3 regions of the Ectobacillus sp. OTK genome follow, and region 1 is predicted to be linked to each of the others. Evidence: riboswitches for the same ligand, from Rfam matches in the RefSeq annotation. Region 1 holds a riboswitch; each other region holds the start of a gene.

Region 1 (5,578 bases):
TCACCTGCTATTACGTATAGAAATAATTCCGAACCCATATTTTCAATTACATCGATCTTTGCCTCAATGATAGACTTCCCGTGTAACGCTTCATCTATTTCATCGTTAATGTCTTCCGGACGGATGCCAAGGATGATTGCTTGATTAACATAGCCTTTCATACGCAGGATGTCCGCCTTTTGCTTTGGGATAGTCAGAGAAAGATGGCCATCTTTGAAATATAATTGCCCGCCCTGCTCTATAATTTGTCCGGTAAGAAAATTCATGCTTGGGGAGCCGATAAAGCTCGCAACATACTTATTTGCCGGAAAATGATAAATTTCCTTTGGGCTTGCCACCTGCTGGATCAAACCATCATACATAACTACAATACGGTCTCCCATGGTCATCGCTTCTGTTTGATCGTGCGTTACATACACAGTCGTTACGCCTAACCGTTTATGAAGTTTACTAATCTGAGTTCTCATCTGTACACGCAGCTTCGCATCAAGATTAGAAAGCGGCTCGTCCATTAAAAAAACCTTTGGCTCACGAACAATGGCTCGTCCTAATGCCACCCGTTGGCGTTGACCGCCTGACAGTTCCCTTGGCTTTCGGTCCAATAGATGCTCTAGGCCTAAAATTCCCGCCGCTTCTTTTACTCGTTTGTCAATATCCTCCTTCGGCAGTTTTCGCAGCTTTAATCCAAAGGCGATATTGTCATAAATACTCATGTGGGGATATAATGCGTAATTTTGAAACACCATAGCAATATCACGTTTTTTGGGCGGCACATCATTTATAATTTGATCGCCAATAAAAAGCTCCCCTTCAGAGATATCCTCCAATCCGGCAATCATACGCAAAGTAGTTGATTTTCCGCAGCCGGACGGCCCCACTAACACAAGAAATTCTTTTTCCGCCACCTCTAGATGAAAATCCTTAACAGTTAATGCATGATTTCCATATTTCTTTTTGACGTGATTGAATTTTAGCATGGCCATTGATTCCCTCCTATCTGCTCCCATCACCCTCAGAATTTTCCCAGCAAATTCTGTTAACCTGCTGTTAACCTATTGTAGCCTTCTATATGTTGTCATCTCAATGATGTCGCTAGATTTTCTAACAAGGAAGTTACTTTTAAACTTATATAAATAAGGGCAGCTCCAAAGGCCCAAAGCGGACGTTTAGAGCTGCCCTTTTCATCATATTAAGCAGATTTTCTATTTTTATTTTCAGATATCGCAAGATTTTTCTTCAACTGGCCGTAGAATAAAATACCGCTCGCAAGCAACAGCATACCAAATAAGAAGGTTTTCATATCCGCTGTTCCTGCCTTAATTACCCAAGCAGAGTATATAGTGGATAGAGCAGCAATAATGCCGTCAAGCACTCGCCCTTTTCCATTTTCATACGTCTCTCCCGTAATGACAAGCTTGAGTTGGAAAATAGACGAGATGAAATATGGTATTAAGTACGAAAGCGTCGCAACAACAATGACAAAATCAAACGCTGCAGAAATAGAGTTGGAAACTGTTGAGAAAATAAACAGCTGTCCAAGCAAGTTGGTCACAACAAGGGAAAATGCCGGAGTCCCATTTTTATTTTCTTTTAAAAATGCTGAGATAAACATCCCCTGCTTCGCAGCCTGATACGGCACCTCAGCGCTTAGCATCACCCAGCCAATAGTAGAACCGATTAAGCTGATAAGCCCTACTCCAGCCAGCACTTTGCCGCCGATTGGACCAAGCACAGTCGAAATCGCATCAATCAGCGGTTTATCAGAATGAATCAATGTCTCTTGATCCAGCATCCCCATGACAAGTGTACTAATACCGATATAAATTGCAAGTGCGATAAACAAACCAAGCGTAGTCGCGCGTTTCACATCGACTTGCTTCTTTGCTCTAGATGCAAATACTACTGCTGACTCAACACCGATAAATGCCCAAAGCGTTGCAACTGCCGCATTATTAATTTGTCCAAATAATCCGATCGCATTGCCTGCCTCATCCGTCTTATCAGCTACGAACGGCAGCATATTCGTTTTCTCGAATGCGAACAAACCAACGATAATAAACAGCGCAAATCCAACCACCTTTGCAGCTGTTGCCAAAAAGTTAAGTTTACCGGCATTTTCTAAACCGCGTAAAATAATAAAATGGGTTGCCCACAATAACAACGTACATACTAGGAATGTTAATGCGTTTCCTAGCTTCAACGTAAAGGAACCGGCTGTGAACAGTTCCGCTTCACTTGTAAGTACAGGGAAAAATGTAGACAAATACCCAGCAAATGTCGTAATAATTGCAATATTACCAGCCAGGTTTCCAATCCAATATCCCCAAGAAGCCATAAAGCCGGATAAAAGTGATGCCTTTGAGCCTAGCTTAAACAATTCCTTAGCGTAAATTTGCGGGCCGCCATTTAGGTTCGGCTTGCGAATCGCCAAGTTTCCGAATACTAAAGCCGTCATGAGTACACCAACTCCCGTTAAAACCCAAGCACCCATTACCCCAGCCGGGCTGGCAGCTTCTGATAAGGAACGAGGCAGCATAAAAATACCGGATCCAACCATATTCCCCACAACAAGGGATGTCAAAATCCATAAGCCAAGCTTATTGCCTTTACTCATTTATTTTTCCCCTCTCAATGTATCCTCTCGCTCAAAAGTAGATAGTTATCTGCTTTTTGCCATTGCATATTTTATATAAGCACAAAAAACACACCTTCTGACGGGTGTGAAGACAAACTTATCCGCATCAGACAAAAAGATAGTTCATCATAGCAACTCCTATGACAGTTCTGCACCTATTCGGATACAGCCCCAGCTGCTTCGGCCGGAGAACCGCAGCGCTTCGGCAGTGCTTCCTTTCCATCGCATTCATTAAGCTCTCCGGCTCTCCCGCTATGTACTCTTAAGCACCGCAACCTCTACCTCATCTTGAGCTGATGAGGAAGTATTATTTTATTATACTAATCTAGCATACACAGGGAATATCCATGCGTCAACATGAAATATTATTCCAAGTCATAAGTGCCATATATTTAGATTGTTCAACAGAACTGAAAATTCAGAAAAAACAATAAATTTTTCTTCTAAATTAAATAACTTCGCTCATTTTACCATAAAATTAACAAACTGAATTCTTATATAAAAACAAATAGTCTAGACATTTTATTATTTTAACTAACATACACACAGACTTTATCCCCTCTCAATAAAATTATATCAAAAAAATAAACGTGCGATTAAAATTACTAAAAATTGTATAACCCCCTCCTCCATGAATAAAATATCCATGTGTAATTTATAAACCTTTGGAGAAGGCGGTCTTATCATGAATCATGATCACTCAAACGAAGAAGTGCTAGGCACCTCTGTTAACGGAGTCGGAAGCTCCTCAGATTCTCGTATGGGAGAAAGTGAAACAGAAATGACACTAACAAATCGGCAAGGCCATCCCATTACGGACAATCAAAATGTTCGTACAGTTGGGAATCGAGGGCCGACAGGATCATACAAGCTATGCAGCATCTGATCAAGCTGTTGATAAATCTAAACAAATGGGTCACGAAGCAGATCCATATTAAGAACTGGGCCGTAGGTTTTCTTACGGCTCTTTTTTCTTATCCTTGCTATCGCTTCTTTTTCAAGCTATAGTACTTACAAAACAAGCATTAGAAGGAGCTCGACATGATTTACCATACTACATATATATCAGATGCATATAAAGTGAAAGGATATATTGCTTTCCCGAGCTGTTTCTCTATTTCACCGAGAGAATTGCAGAAGATGCTGGAGCAATTTTACAAGGAAGACGACCTGCCTCTTACAATGATCGCAAGCTCTATCAAAAAAGACCTGCAGCCTCTTCATTCACAAAAGTTCCCCGCCTTCATCTATTGCCGAGGCGGCATCGGAAAAGTCGGCCGCGTAAAAACCGATTGGGTAGAGCAGTTTGCAGGCCATGGATACATCGTTTTTGCTCCTTGCTATCGCGGAAATGAAGGCGGCGAAGGACGGGATGAGTTTGGCGGCGCTGAAAATGAGGATGTACTCTCCGCCTATCGTTTTTTGCGCAGCCTTCCATTTGTAGATGAAGAGCGAATTTCTATTATGGGATTCTCGCGCGGCGCCATTAATGCAGTGCTAACTGCGGCTGCGATTCCTAACATTCACACGCTAACTCTTTGGGGCGGCGTATCCGACTTGGCGCAGACATATGAAGAGCGCATAGATTTGCGAAGGATGCTCAAGCGGGTGCTTGGCGGATCGCCAGGCAAGATACCGGATGCATATGCAGCTCGCTCACCTATCCATCTAGCAGAGCGTATTACATGTCCTGTTCTTATTATGCATGGGACCAAAGATATACAAGTAGATTTTATTCATGGCTTGCGTATGTACCAAAAGCTACAGAATTTTGGACACAAGGTTGATATGCACCAATATAATGGCTTTGGACATCATCTTCCGCCTAACGTTCATAAAGAAGCATTAAACAGTATGTTTGGATGGATTAAACAACATTCTACTTGAACCTTGTTAATTGCTCCAGCATATTTTCTTTCGTTAAAATAGTAATTTGGCGTTCGCCAAATAAATCAAAATGCGGATACTCAGAGCGGTGATGAAGTGCCCTGGCAGGGATTCCATATGCCTCTCCCCATTTGATCAGCTTGTCCAAATCAGAACAACCTACCTTTGTCACTGTTCTCATTTCAGGAAATCGATCATCCAGCCAATAATGCGTCAAAAAAGCGATTTCCCCCCGCTTTACCTTCTCCTTCCACTCTTGTAATTCTTGTCTCGTAATTCCAAAAGCCATATTCTCACCTTCTTTCATTAGGTTAGTTTCTTTCTAGTACGACAACTATATCCATAAATTTGCCGCATTTCCTACATATATTTGTCAAAAACAAAGCAATCGCTTGCAGCTTGTCCTGCTTTCCCTGTTCATCCTTCTAGCTGGTCATAATGCTGGAAAATTTGGTGTAGACGGTTTACTTGAAAAATATAGAAAAAGCTATTTCCCTAAAAAGAAACACAATGCAGCGCGGTAATGTTGTATAAGAAAAATTAGGTTATTATGCAGGGAGTAAAAACAAACATGAAAAAGCAACCCTAAAAGCAGGTATCTGCTTTTAGGACTGCTTGCAACCAAATCTTATTTCAAATTCAACGACACATACTTCGTTTCCAAAAACTCCTCAAGCCCATGATGGCCGCCTTCTCTGCCAAGTCCGCTCTCCTTCATGCCGCCAAACGGCGCTTGCGCAACAGACGGCAAACCATCGTTTACTCCGACAATGCCATACTCTAAATTCTCTGAGAAGAAAAACGCCTTTTGCAACGATTGCGTATAAACATAGGCTGCCAAGCCAAACGGTGTATTGTTTGCACGCTGCACAACCTCCGCGTCATCATTGTACACACTAACAGGCGCAAGCGGACCGAATGTTTCCTCCTGCATGCACAGCATATCATCTGTCGCATTTGATACAACGATTGGCTGCATAAAATGACCTGTGTTTGACGCCAGCCCAGCCTCTCCGTGCACAACAGCACCTTTTGCTGCCGCATCCTCAAGATGTC
Region 2 (5,578 bases), 1.5 Mb from region 1:
AAAGGATAATTCCGAGTAAATGAATAGGTAACTTGCTTATTGCCGTATGAGGCAAAGATAGCTATGGGAGATTTGCTTACAAAAACAGGCGAACAACGTACTGTTGTCCGCCTGCTTTTCAGTTATTCTCATCTTGCTTTCATACAAGCTCGCTTGCACGAATACGATCCTTTTGCACAAGATCTTCTAATGTTTCCCGCTCTACAACAACCTGCGCTTTACCATCCTTTACAAATACAACAGCAGGGCGCGCGATGCGGTTATAGTTATTTGCCATCGAATATCCGTACGCCCCTGTGCAGGAAATCGCAAGTAAATCACGTGATGCCGCTTCTGGAAGCTTTATATCCCAAAGCAGCATATCGCCGCTCTCACAGCACTTCCCGGCAATCGATACAACTTCCTCTGGCTCTTCATTCGCTCGATTTGCCAAAATTGCCTCATACTTCGCACCGTACAATGCAGGGCGAATGTTATCTGTCATTCCCCCATCCACGGCCACGTATTTGCGAATGCCTGGGATGTCCTTAATGGAACCGATTGTATACAGAGTTGTGCCAGCATCACCGACAATGCTGCGACCCGGCTCAATCCAAATTTCCGGCAGAGGATAATTGCGCTTCGTAAACTGCTCGCGCACCGCATCCGTCATCTCTTTAATATATTGTACAGCTGGAAGAGGTGTGTCACCTTCTGTATAGCGAATGCCAAAGCCGCCGCCAAGATTTAAAATTGGCATTGTATGTCCTGTTTCAGAACGAACATCGTCTACAAAGGCTGCTAATACTTCAACAGCACGAACAAATCCATCTGTTTCAAAAATTTGAGAACCGATATGAGAATGGATTCCAAGTACATTGTAGTACGGCTTCGATACCGCATGCTTTACCGCCTGCAGCGCCTGCCCGCTAGAAACGCCAAAGCCAAATTTTGAATCATCCTGGCCTGTCGTAATATATTCATGCGTATGTGCCTCAACACCAGGCGTTACACGAAGCAAAATATTCACCTTTTGCTCACGGTCTTTTGCTAAATCATGCAGAACCTCCAGCTCAAAGAAGTTATCTACAACGAAGCAGCCAATATTTGCTTCAAGTGCCATTACCAGCTCTTCTTCTGTCTTATTGTTACCGTGAAAATGAATGCGTTCTGCAGGAAAGCCTGCTTGCAGCGCCGTATACAATTCTCCTCCAGATACAACATCTAAAGACATATTTTCCTCTGCAGCTAAACGGCTCATTTCCATGCACAAAAACGCCTTGCTTGCGTATGCTACTTGATAGGAAAAGCCGCTTTCCTGAAACGCACGGTTATAAGCACGACATTTTTCCCGAATTAATGCTTCATCATATACATAAAGCGGTGTGCCGTATGTTTTTGCCAATTCCGTCGTGTCACAGCCTCCGATTTCTAAATGTCCTTTGTCGTTAATTCTGCTTGTGCCGTGCAAATACATCTAAATTTCCCCCTTATCTATACGTTCTGCAACCCATATCCATTTCTCCAAAGAAAAAGGAAACAGTGAAGCTAAGAACACGATCCGTTTCATTTGTATAAACAAAAAACGCGCCGAACTTCTATGTTCACACGCGCTTCTTACAGAAAATGACAACTTAAACTATGCATCCTACATATTTTCATATAAGAAACCGCATCAGCATCTCTAATAGCTCCCCACAAGATGAACTTGTGACAGTTCTACACTTATTCAGTGCAGACCCAGCAGCAAAACATGGCAGCTGTTTTGCCGCTTCGGCAGTTATCCCTTTCGTGCTGTGTTCTTTAATCCTGCACGATTTCGCACAGCCTACTCTTGATTTCTGCAGCCTCTATTTGCGAGAACAGATGAGGCTGTTGTATTTATTTTTGATGATATTAAAGATAGCAGAGGAAAATGCACATTGTCAAATATTTTTTCAATATTCCATTCACATTTATGTAGAAAAATGAAATATTATGCATTCTTCCTAGAAGCAGGCACAAAAGTCTCTCTCTTTCTTACACTGGCTTTCGACATGCTAGCTTTGTGTTATCAGGCAAGCGCTTTACATTCGTGTTTTTCACTTCCCAGTCCCCTTGCTCATTATCAAACGTAATCGTTACCTTCTCAAAAGGAGGCTCCGGTTTTCCATATGGCTTCTGTTCATACGTAATCACCTCAATAGAAGATCGAAATAAGTACGTACCACTGTAAAGCTTCTTCATCTCTGCAATTTTCGGACAGTCATACTTCTTTTGCACTCCATAATGCTTTTGAATCTCCTCATTGATTTGTGGAAATAGCACAGAATAAAAAGCATCCTCAAGCATAGGAAGTGATGGGGCATTTGCCGATGCTGCCGAACTGCTATATAAGAAAAAGCATAAGATTGCAACACATATTCGTTTATTCATTGTCTTCCTCCAAATCTTCACATATGTAACTATTGTGCCCAATCCATATTTTTTCATAGAAGTGTACAAAAACATCCACAACACCTAATTGTTTTTATATAATAATTAACGTAGTAGAAGCTAAGGAAAGCAGAACGCTGAGAATAGAGCATGTCCCTGCTTACATATATATGTATAGATAATAAAAAAGCCATTTGACAGTCTCATCGGAGAGGAGCTTGAATTATGAATGAATTATTGAAGAAGGTGCGCTTTACTCTTTTAGCGGTCATCCTTCTTTGGATAAAAACCTATGTTGTGTATAAGCTTGCGTTTGATATAAGCATCGAGAATCCGTTTGAGGAAATCATTCTATTTATAAATTCAGTCAGCACGCTTCTATTGTTTCTTGGAGTTGCCCTATTAGCAAATACATACCGAAACGCTTATGTCATGCTCATTAGCTTTCTTTTGTCTGTATTGTTATTTTCAAATGCAGTATTTTATGGCTTCTTCAATGATTTTGTAACGTTGCCTGTCATATTTCAAACGAATAACATGGCAGATCTTGGAACAAGCATCCGTGAATTGATGACATACAAAACATTATTCATGTTTTTCGATCTCTTTATTTTGTTATTCATTTCCCGAAAGTTCCCGCGCTTTGCCGATGTCTCTCCTCTCACGAAAAAAGAGAAATCTATTTATTTCTTTTGGGCAGCCGCATTGTTTTTATTTCATGTAACAGTGGCTGAAGTCTATAAGCCGCAGTTATTTGCCCGTTCGTTTGATAGAAAGATGATTGTCAAAAATCTCGGCCTATACACGTACCATCTATATGATATTGTCCTGCAATCCAGATCATCAGCACAGCGAGTGTTTGCAAGCAGCAATAAGTTTGCGGAAATTGAAAACTATGTAAAAGTAAAGGACAAAGGAGCCAATTTAGACGTATTCGGTGCTGCTAAGGGGAGAAATGTAATTTTAATTTCCATGGAGTCTACGCAAAGCTTTGTCATCAATCGAAAAGTAAATGGTGAGGAAATTACTCCATTTCTAAACAAATTTATCAAAGAAAGCTATTATTTTGACCAGTTTTATCACCAAACAGGTCAAGGCAAAACATCGGATGCCGAGTTTATTATTGAAAATTCGCTTTATCCGCTTGATCGCGGCTCCGTATTTTTTACACATTTTAATAATGAATATACAGCAACGCCTGAAATATTAAAGGACTACGGGTACTTTTCAGCTGTGTTCCATTCTAACGATAAAACATTTTGGAATCGCGACCTTATGTACCCGTCACTTGGATATGATCGATATTACAATCAACACGATTTCGTTGGCACGCAGCAAAATTCTGTCGGCTGGGGACTAAAGGATAAGGACTTCTTTGAACAATCCATCGCGTATTTAAAGTCGATGCCGCAGCCATTTTATACAAAGTTTATTACACTAACAAATCATTTTCCATTTACACTTGACCCGAAAGATCGGCTCATTGAGGAGTATGATTCAGAGAGTGAGATTGTAAATCGATATTTGCCAACCGTACGGTACACAGATGAAGCAATTAAATATTTTATACAGCGCCTGAAGGAAGAGGGATTATATGACAATACGGTGATTGTTATTTATGGAGATCATTATGGTATTTCTGAAAATCATAATGCGGCTGTGGCACAGCTTCTTGGCAAAACTGAAATCACACCTGTTGATTCGATACAACTGCAACGCGTTCCTCTTATTATCCATGTTCCAGGGCAGTCTGGACAGGTGATTTCCAAAGTGTCTGGACAAATTGACGTAAAGCCGACTCTCCTTCATCTTCTTGGTATTTCAACAACAAAGAGTACGGAGTTTGGAACAGATTTATTTATTACAGAAAAAGATCCGATTGTTGTTATGCGCGACGGCAGTTTCATCACAAATGATTACGTATATACGAAAAATGTTTGCTATCAGAAACAGACAGGCGAGCTAATTGAAGAACAACTATGTGAACCATATGAACAAAAAGCCAAACTGGAGCTGAGGAATTCAGATAAGCTTATTTACGGAGATTTACTTCGCTTCGACCCTAGCAACAAACGAAATACAGGAACGATGACAACAACATTCGAGGAATAAATATCTTCTTGCACTGCTTGTCATGAGGTGACGGAAATAGGAAGCATCCCTGTTCCGTCACCTCTTTTTCACCTTGCACAGGATTCCTATTTTTACGTTTTGCTTTCAGCGATATGCATAAAGCAGACAAATCAACAGACAAATCAAATACGTTTTTTCCATCTCGGGAATTTTATGGTATGCACTTCTAAAAGTGTGTTATGATAAATTGGATACTGTCATACACTAAATAAGAAAATTAAAAAGAAAGCAAGGGATCACACATTGTACAGAGCAGCCATTCCGAATTTATTTACGCTCGGAAATTTATACAGCGGTTTTTTATCCATTGGCTACGCCTCTATCGGACATTACAGATCAGCTGCCATTCTCGTGTTAATTGGAATGATGCTTGATAGTCTCGACGGACGGATTGCCCGCTTGCTGCGAGTTGATTCTCCTCTCGGAAAAGAACTTGATTCTCTCGCAGATGTAGTGACATTTGGAGCAGCACCTGCTCTCTTAGTGTACTACACCTCTTTTTCACAATACGGCGTTGCTGGATTGTACATAGCCGGGCTATTTCCCCTATTTGGTGCTTACCGCTTGGCAAGGTTTAACGTAACACCGACTGCAACATCTTTAAAATATTTCACGGGTGTTCCGATTACAGCGGCAGGAGGAATTATAGCGTTTCTTACGTTATTTTCCCACGTAATTCCAAACATTGTACTCATTCTCATTTTTATCATCTTTGCTATCTTGATGGTAAGCCGCATTCAAATTCCAAGCCTAAAAGATGTACCGATTCCAAAATACAGCATTATCGTCACGCTATTTTTGATTGCGGTTATCTTCACGCTGTATAAACGAGAGGCAAATCGCATGCCGGAGTTTTTGTTCATTGCGATTCCTCTCTACATTCTTTACATGTTATCGCAGTTTTTGCGGCGCAGGCATTTTGAAAATAAAAGCAACAAAAAATAACCCCCTCAGGCGAGGGGATTATTTTTTGTTGCTTCTTTTACATCGCTTTTATTTCGCTTTTTCGTAAGCGTATCTTTTTCTGTACCATAATGGTAATTGGTCAGCT
Region 3 (5,578 bases), 2.0 Mb from region 1:
AGCCAACTGATCGACGAAGGCAAAGTTCAGACAACATTAAAAGAAAAGCTCTCTCCGATCAATGCTGCTACCCTGCGTAAAGCCCATGCTTTAGTCGAAACAGGAAAAATGATTGGAAAGGTTGTTTTAGAGAACTTTTAATTATCTTTAAAATTCATATGTTTATTTTTAGGTAAACAGTAGGGGTATTAGCTAATTTTAAAAGAAAAGGGCGATAAATCAATGGTAGTTATTAATGCTCTAATGAAAGTTGATTCTCAATATCTTGAAGAGTTTATAGAAAAGGTAGATACTTTGGTAAAAGCATCCCAATCTGAAGAAGGGAATATTAGCTATTCTTTATATCGAGATGTTAAACAACCGAATGTATTTGTCATGGTAGAAAAATGGAAAGGGCAAGAAGACATTGATTTACATGTTCAAAGCCCTCACTTTACTCAATTTATTGATTATGCACAAAAGGTTCTGCTTGAACCACTACGTGCAGAACGGTATTACCCAATGGGAAACTAACCAATCTGTATATTAGTTAGTCTAATCTATCAATAAAGATTCTTTGTCCATAACACTCCTAGCAGATGATATTAAAAGATTGACAAAAAGGATTTAGTGTCGGTACTTTGTTGCTTTATAAAAGGATACCAAGGAATTAAAGGCATATATACTCAGTTGAAAAGGTAGGATATACATGACATATGTAACAAAAATAACAAAAGAACAAATTCTAGAAGCATACCATTTTAGACATGCTTGCAAAGAATTTGATCGTGATAAAAAAATTAAAAAAGAAGATTTTGAACTTATATTAGAAACGGGCAGACTATCTCCAAGTTCATTTGGGTTTGAGCCATGGAAATTTATTGTATTACAAAATCAAGAAATTAGAGAAAAACTAAAATCTGTATCCTGGGGAGCACAGAAGCAGTTAGATACTTCCAGTCATTTTGTCATTATTTTAGCAAGAACAAAAGAGGATATGATCTATAACTCTGACTATATTCTTAACTTTATGAAAAATATACAGAAACTTCCGGAAGAAGTAGTGATTGGAAAAGGAAATGCTTATAAAACATTCCAAGAATCAGATTTTAAATTATTAGACAATGAGCGAATCTTATTTGAGTGGTCTTGCAGGCAAACATATATTGCGTTAGGGAATATGATGACTGCAGCTGCCCAAATTGGTATCGATTCTTGTCCAATTGAAGGATTCGACAAAAACAAGGTTGAACAAATATTGAAAGAAGAAGGTATTATTACAGGAGATAATTTTGGTATCGCTTGTATGGTTGCATTTGGATATCGAGTAAATGACCCTCGTGAAAAAACACGACAAGCTATGAATAAGATTGTTGAGTGGATTGATTAAGTCACCACAAATAAATTATCGTCATTCTTTAATTTCTAAACCACTTCTAAATTTTAATTTAGGAGTGGTTTTTTGCAGGATAATTATACATTACCATGTTTCAGGAGGAAGTTGCTTTGAATCAAAATCAGATCATCAAAGGTACCATCCTATGTCTAATTACCGTCCTCTCATGGGGAGGACAATTCCCGATTGCTGGAAGTGCATTAAAACGAATAGACCCATTTTCTTTTACTGCTATGCGTTATACCGCAGTTATGGTGATTTTTGTAATTCTCCTTGCTTTGATTGAAGGAATTCACACTTTAAGATTTGAAGGGAAAGCTGGTTCTTTATGGATTTATGGTACAATCGGTTTTGCCGGATACAATTTTTTGATGTTTTGGGGACAAAAAATGGCTGGAAGTTCCGGTGCTATTTTAGCATCTATTATATTAGGTTTGATGCCGTTAATTAGTATTCTGATAATCTGGGTGTTTAAGAAGAACAGACCCCACAATTTTACACTAGGCTGTATGTTAGTCGGGTTGATTGGTACTTTACTAGTTGTTACAAAAGGTGATATTGAAGTATTTATTTCTGCTGGAAGTAATCTGATTCCGTTGTGCTGGATGCTACTCGGGGTCATTTGTTGGATTGTGTATACCTTGGGAGCTAGTCAGTTTACTGGATGGACTCCCCTTCGCTATACGACGCTGAGTTGTGTGCTTGGTACTATTTCAACAGTTATTATAGTCGTTGTCTCTACTATGATGGGGTACCTGGCAACCCCCTCATTCACTTTGGTTATGGATATTGGATGGGAATTAGGGTATATGATTGTATTTGCTGGCGTCTTAGCTGTATTTTGTTGGAATGCAGGAAATAAAGCTCTTACACCCAGTAACGGTGTTCTCTTTATAAATATTGTTCCTGTTACTACCTTTACGATTTCCATATTACAAGGATATAAGCTAACAACAGTAGAACTTATAGGTGCGCTAATTACAATTGGTTCCCTCATCATGAACAATCTGTATCAGAGAAAAATCACCAAAAAATCTATAGCAAAAGTAGAGCATTGTACTGCCAGACATGAAGTTGTAAAGAACTGATATTCTTTTCTGTGCAATAAAAACATAGGGCCATTCATTTTTTTGAGACACCACCACCGCCGGTAACTCCTCCTTCTATGATTCCACCAAAGCCAGGAACTATGCCGCCAGGAGTGTATGGTTATGTTCCACCTGTTTCTATTGGAAGCTGTATGTATAAGATGTCGTATATTTGGCCGGCGGGTGAGGGACAGGGTTTTTGGTTTTGGCCGTATTATGTAGATCAAAATTTAGCAGCAGGATATATATGGAATCCAACATATTAAACTTGGATGCCAACAGGATTTGATTTAAAATTAATTGACCTTATAACATGTTTATAAAGAAAGAGCAGCCTATTTTCATAGCTGCTCTTTCTTTTAAGCTATATTTTAGGAATAAAGTGTAAGTGCAGCTGCGTCCCTGTCTTTGCCTAAGGGCTCGCCAATCGGCGAAGCTTCCTTTATAGCTCACATTCTTCAAGAGACAACACTTTCGTTTTCTTCTTTATTTTATACCCAAGCCAAATAAGAAGGAAAACGGGCAGACCAATGTAGGAAACGAGTATACCCTTCCAATCGATGGTGCCTCCTGTAAAAGCAGAATAGTTTTGTCCTAAAATGACGACTGTACATAGCACGAAAGCAAAGATCGGACCGAACGGGAACCATGCAGCTTTATATGGCAGGTCCTTTAGGTCATATCCTTGCGCAAGATATGCTTTGCGGAAGCGATAGTGGCTAATGGCAATTCCAAGCCAGGCGATAAACCCAGACATGCCCGATGCGTTTAAAAGCCAGCTATACACAACGCCATCCCCAAATAAAGAAGCAAAAAATGCAAGAGCGCCAACTGCAGAAGTGACAATTAACGCGTTAACCGGTATACCGCGCTTGTCCAGCTTAGCAAGAAACTTCGGTGCTTTGCCTTCACGTGCTAAGTCCCAAAGCATTCGTGTTGAAGCGTACATTCCGGAGTTTCCTGCTGATAACACTGCAGTCAAAATAATTGCGTTCATGACGGATGCAGCAAAGGCAATTCCAACTTTATCAAACACGAGCGTGAATGGGCTGACTGAAATATCACCGTTGGCTAAATTCTCATTTGTATAAGGAATTAAGAGAGAGATTACGAGAATGGCCAGAACATAGAATAAAAGAATACGCCAAAATACTTGTCGAACCGCACGAGGAATATTGCGGCGCGGATCCTCTGTTTCGCCGGCTGCTACGCCTAAAAGCTCTGTCCCCTGAAAGGAGAATCCAGCAGCCATGAACACACCGAGCATTGTCATAAATCCGCCATGAAATGGAGCGTCGCCGATTGTAAAATTCTTAAAACCGACTGCTTTTCCGCCAATAATTCCAAAAATCATAAGAAACCCTGCGATTAAAAAGATAATAACAGTAACAACTTTAATTAAAGAAAACCAGTACTCTGCTTCTCCGAATCCTTTGACGGATAAATAGTTGAGGCCAAACATAACGAGTAGAAAAAGAGCACTCCATAAGAGAGAAGAGCTTTCCGGGAACCAAAACTTCATAATCATCGTGACAGCGGATAATTCAGCTGCAATTGTAATGGCCCAGTTATACCAATAATTCCAGCCAAGTGCAAATCCTAATGCAGGATCAACAAATTTCGTTGCATATGTGCTGAATGATCCGGCCACAGGCATGAATGTTGCCATTTCTGCCAAGCTGGTCATAAGGAAGTACACCATAATCCCGATAGCGAGGTAAGAAACAAGGGTTCCGCCTGGCCCGGCTGTGTGAATAGCACCGCCGCTTGCTAAAAATAAACCTGTACCAATCGTTCCGCCGAGTGAAATCATTGTTAAATGCCGTGATTTTAATCCGCGCTTTAACTCAGTTTCTGCTGGTATGACGGATGATACTGTTTTTGTTGTACGTTTCATACAAATACTCCTATTCATTCGTGATAGTGGAAGGAGCGGGGAAATAGAAAAAGCCGTCGAAGGATTGACGGCTGTTATATACTGCCCACATCATGCCTTCCGTAAGATAGCGCATCACGTTTGCCGGATTTCGCAAACGTGACAGTTCTGTCCCTGTTCGGAAACAGCCCCAGCTCATGCCCCCAGAGAGAAACACAAACTTCGGCGACTTTTCCTTTCTAACGGAGTCTATGATGTTCTCTGCATCTCATCCGTCCTACTCATAAAAGCCGCGACCTCTACCTCATCGGATTGATGAGGATTTCATATCTATGAAATTTTTAAAGACGAAATAAATTATACAAAGAACGGAAAGAAGTTGCAATAGTTTTATTAATATAGTAAGTGTCCGCAGCTTCAGTGTTTTGTAATCCACACGATATCTTCAGCCGGACTTTCTCCACTTCCTTAAAATCCCCTAGGACAAACAAGGACACCCCCGCTGCCGCATACATATAATAACGAACACCACTTTTCGCGGAGGTGAAGGGATGGGTTTACTCGCAGCAATCGGTTATATGATTAAGGAGCTCTTATTGTTTGTCTCGTACGTAAAAAACAACGCGTTTCCGCAGCCGCTTTCGCCTGACGATGAAAAAAGATACTTGGAATTAATGGAGCAGGGTGACGCGAATGCGCGCAATCTCCTCATTGAACATAACCTGCGGCTTGTGGCACACATCGTAAAGAAGTTTGAAAACACTGGGGAAGATGCAGAGGATTTAATCTCGATTGGAACGATTGGTTTAATTAAAGCGATCGAAAGCTTTTCGCAGGGAAAGGGGACGAAGCTGGCAACGTATGCGGCTCGTTGTATCGAAAATGAGATTCTGATGCACCTGCGGGCGTTAAAGAAAACAAAGAAGGATGTATCGCTTCATGATCCGATTGGTCAAGACAAAGAAGGGAATGAAATTTCTTTGATTGATATTTTGAAATCGGAATCTGAGGATGTGATTGATACGATTCAGCTCAGCATGGAGCTTGAGAAAATTAGGGAGTATATTGATGTGCTGGATGAACGCGAAAAAGAGGTCGTCGTCAATCGATTCGGTCTTGGGATGGAGAAGGAAAAGACGCAGCGGGAAATTGCGAAGGCGCTCGGTATTTCAAGAAGCTATGTGTCACGTATTGAAAAGCGTGCGCTTATGAAGATGTTTCATGAGTTTGTGCGGGCAG

What was found. Region 1 has a riboswitch for lysine ahead of AC6HZ4_RS03885 (amino acid permease). Riboswitches for the same ligand answer to the same signal wherever they lie in the genome.
Region 2: another riboswitch for lysine. It lies ahead of lysA (diaminopimelate decarboxylase); the one in region 1 lies ahead of AC6HZ4_RS03885 (amino acid permease).
Region 3: another riboswitch for lysine. It lies ahead of AC6HZ4_RS21405 (amino acid permease); the one in region 1 lies ahead of AC6HZ4_RS03885 (amino acid permease).

Annotation. Positions count from the first base shown of each region.
Region 1 is NZ_AP048547.1:767,426-773,003, reverse strand. It holds gene AC6HZ4_RS03890 (ABC transporter ATP-binding protein) at 1-983, opposite strand, end outside; gene AC6HZ4_RS03885 (amino acid permease) at 1,190-2,614, opposite strand; lysine riboswitch at 2,747-2,924, opposite strand; partial or broken gene AC6HZ4_RS03880 (catalase) at 3,321-3,494, shown strand; gene AC6HZ4_RS03875 (alpha/beta hydrolase family protein) at 3,677-4,522, shown strand; gene AC6HZ4_RS03870 (hypothetical protein) at 4,515-4,811, opposite strand; gene AC6HZ4_RS03865 (NAD-dependent succinate-semialdehyde dehydrogenase) at 5,151-5,578, opposite strand, start outside.
Region 2 is NZ_AP048547.1:2,242,708-2,248,285, reverse strand. It holds gene lysA (diaminopimelate decarboxylase) at 140-1,456, opposite strand; lysine riboswitch at 1,660-1,840, opposite strand; gene AC6HZ4_RS10905 (DUF3888 domain-containing protein) at 1,999-2,394, opposite strand; gene AC6HZ4_RS10900 (LTA synthase family protein) at 2,620-4,506, shown strand; gene pssA (CDP-diacylglycerol--serine O-phosphatidyltransferase) at 4,771-5,472, shown strand; gene AC6HZ4_RS10890 (hypothetical protein) at 5,478-5,578, opposite strand, start outside.
Region 3 is NZ_AP048547.1:4,308,461-4,314,038, reverse strand. It holds gene AC6HZ4_RS21425 (zinc-binding alcohol dehydrogenase family protein) at 1-141, shown strand, start outside; gene AC6HZ4_RS21420 (putative quinol monooxygenase) at 223-513, shown strand; gene AC6HZ4_RS21415 (NAD(P)H-dependent oxidoreductase) at 689-1,369, shown strand; gene AC6HZ4_RS21410 (DMT family transporter) at 1,486-2,463, shown strand; gene AC6HZ4_RS21405 (amino acid permease) at 2,906-4,360, opposite strand; lysine riboswitch at 4,460-4,649, opposite strand; gene sigK (RNA polymerase sporulation sigma factor SigK) at 4,891-5,578, shown strand, end outside.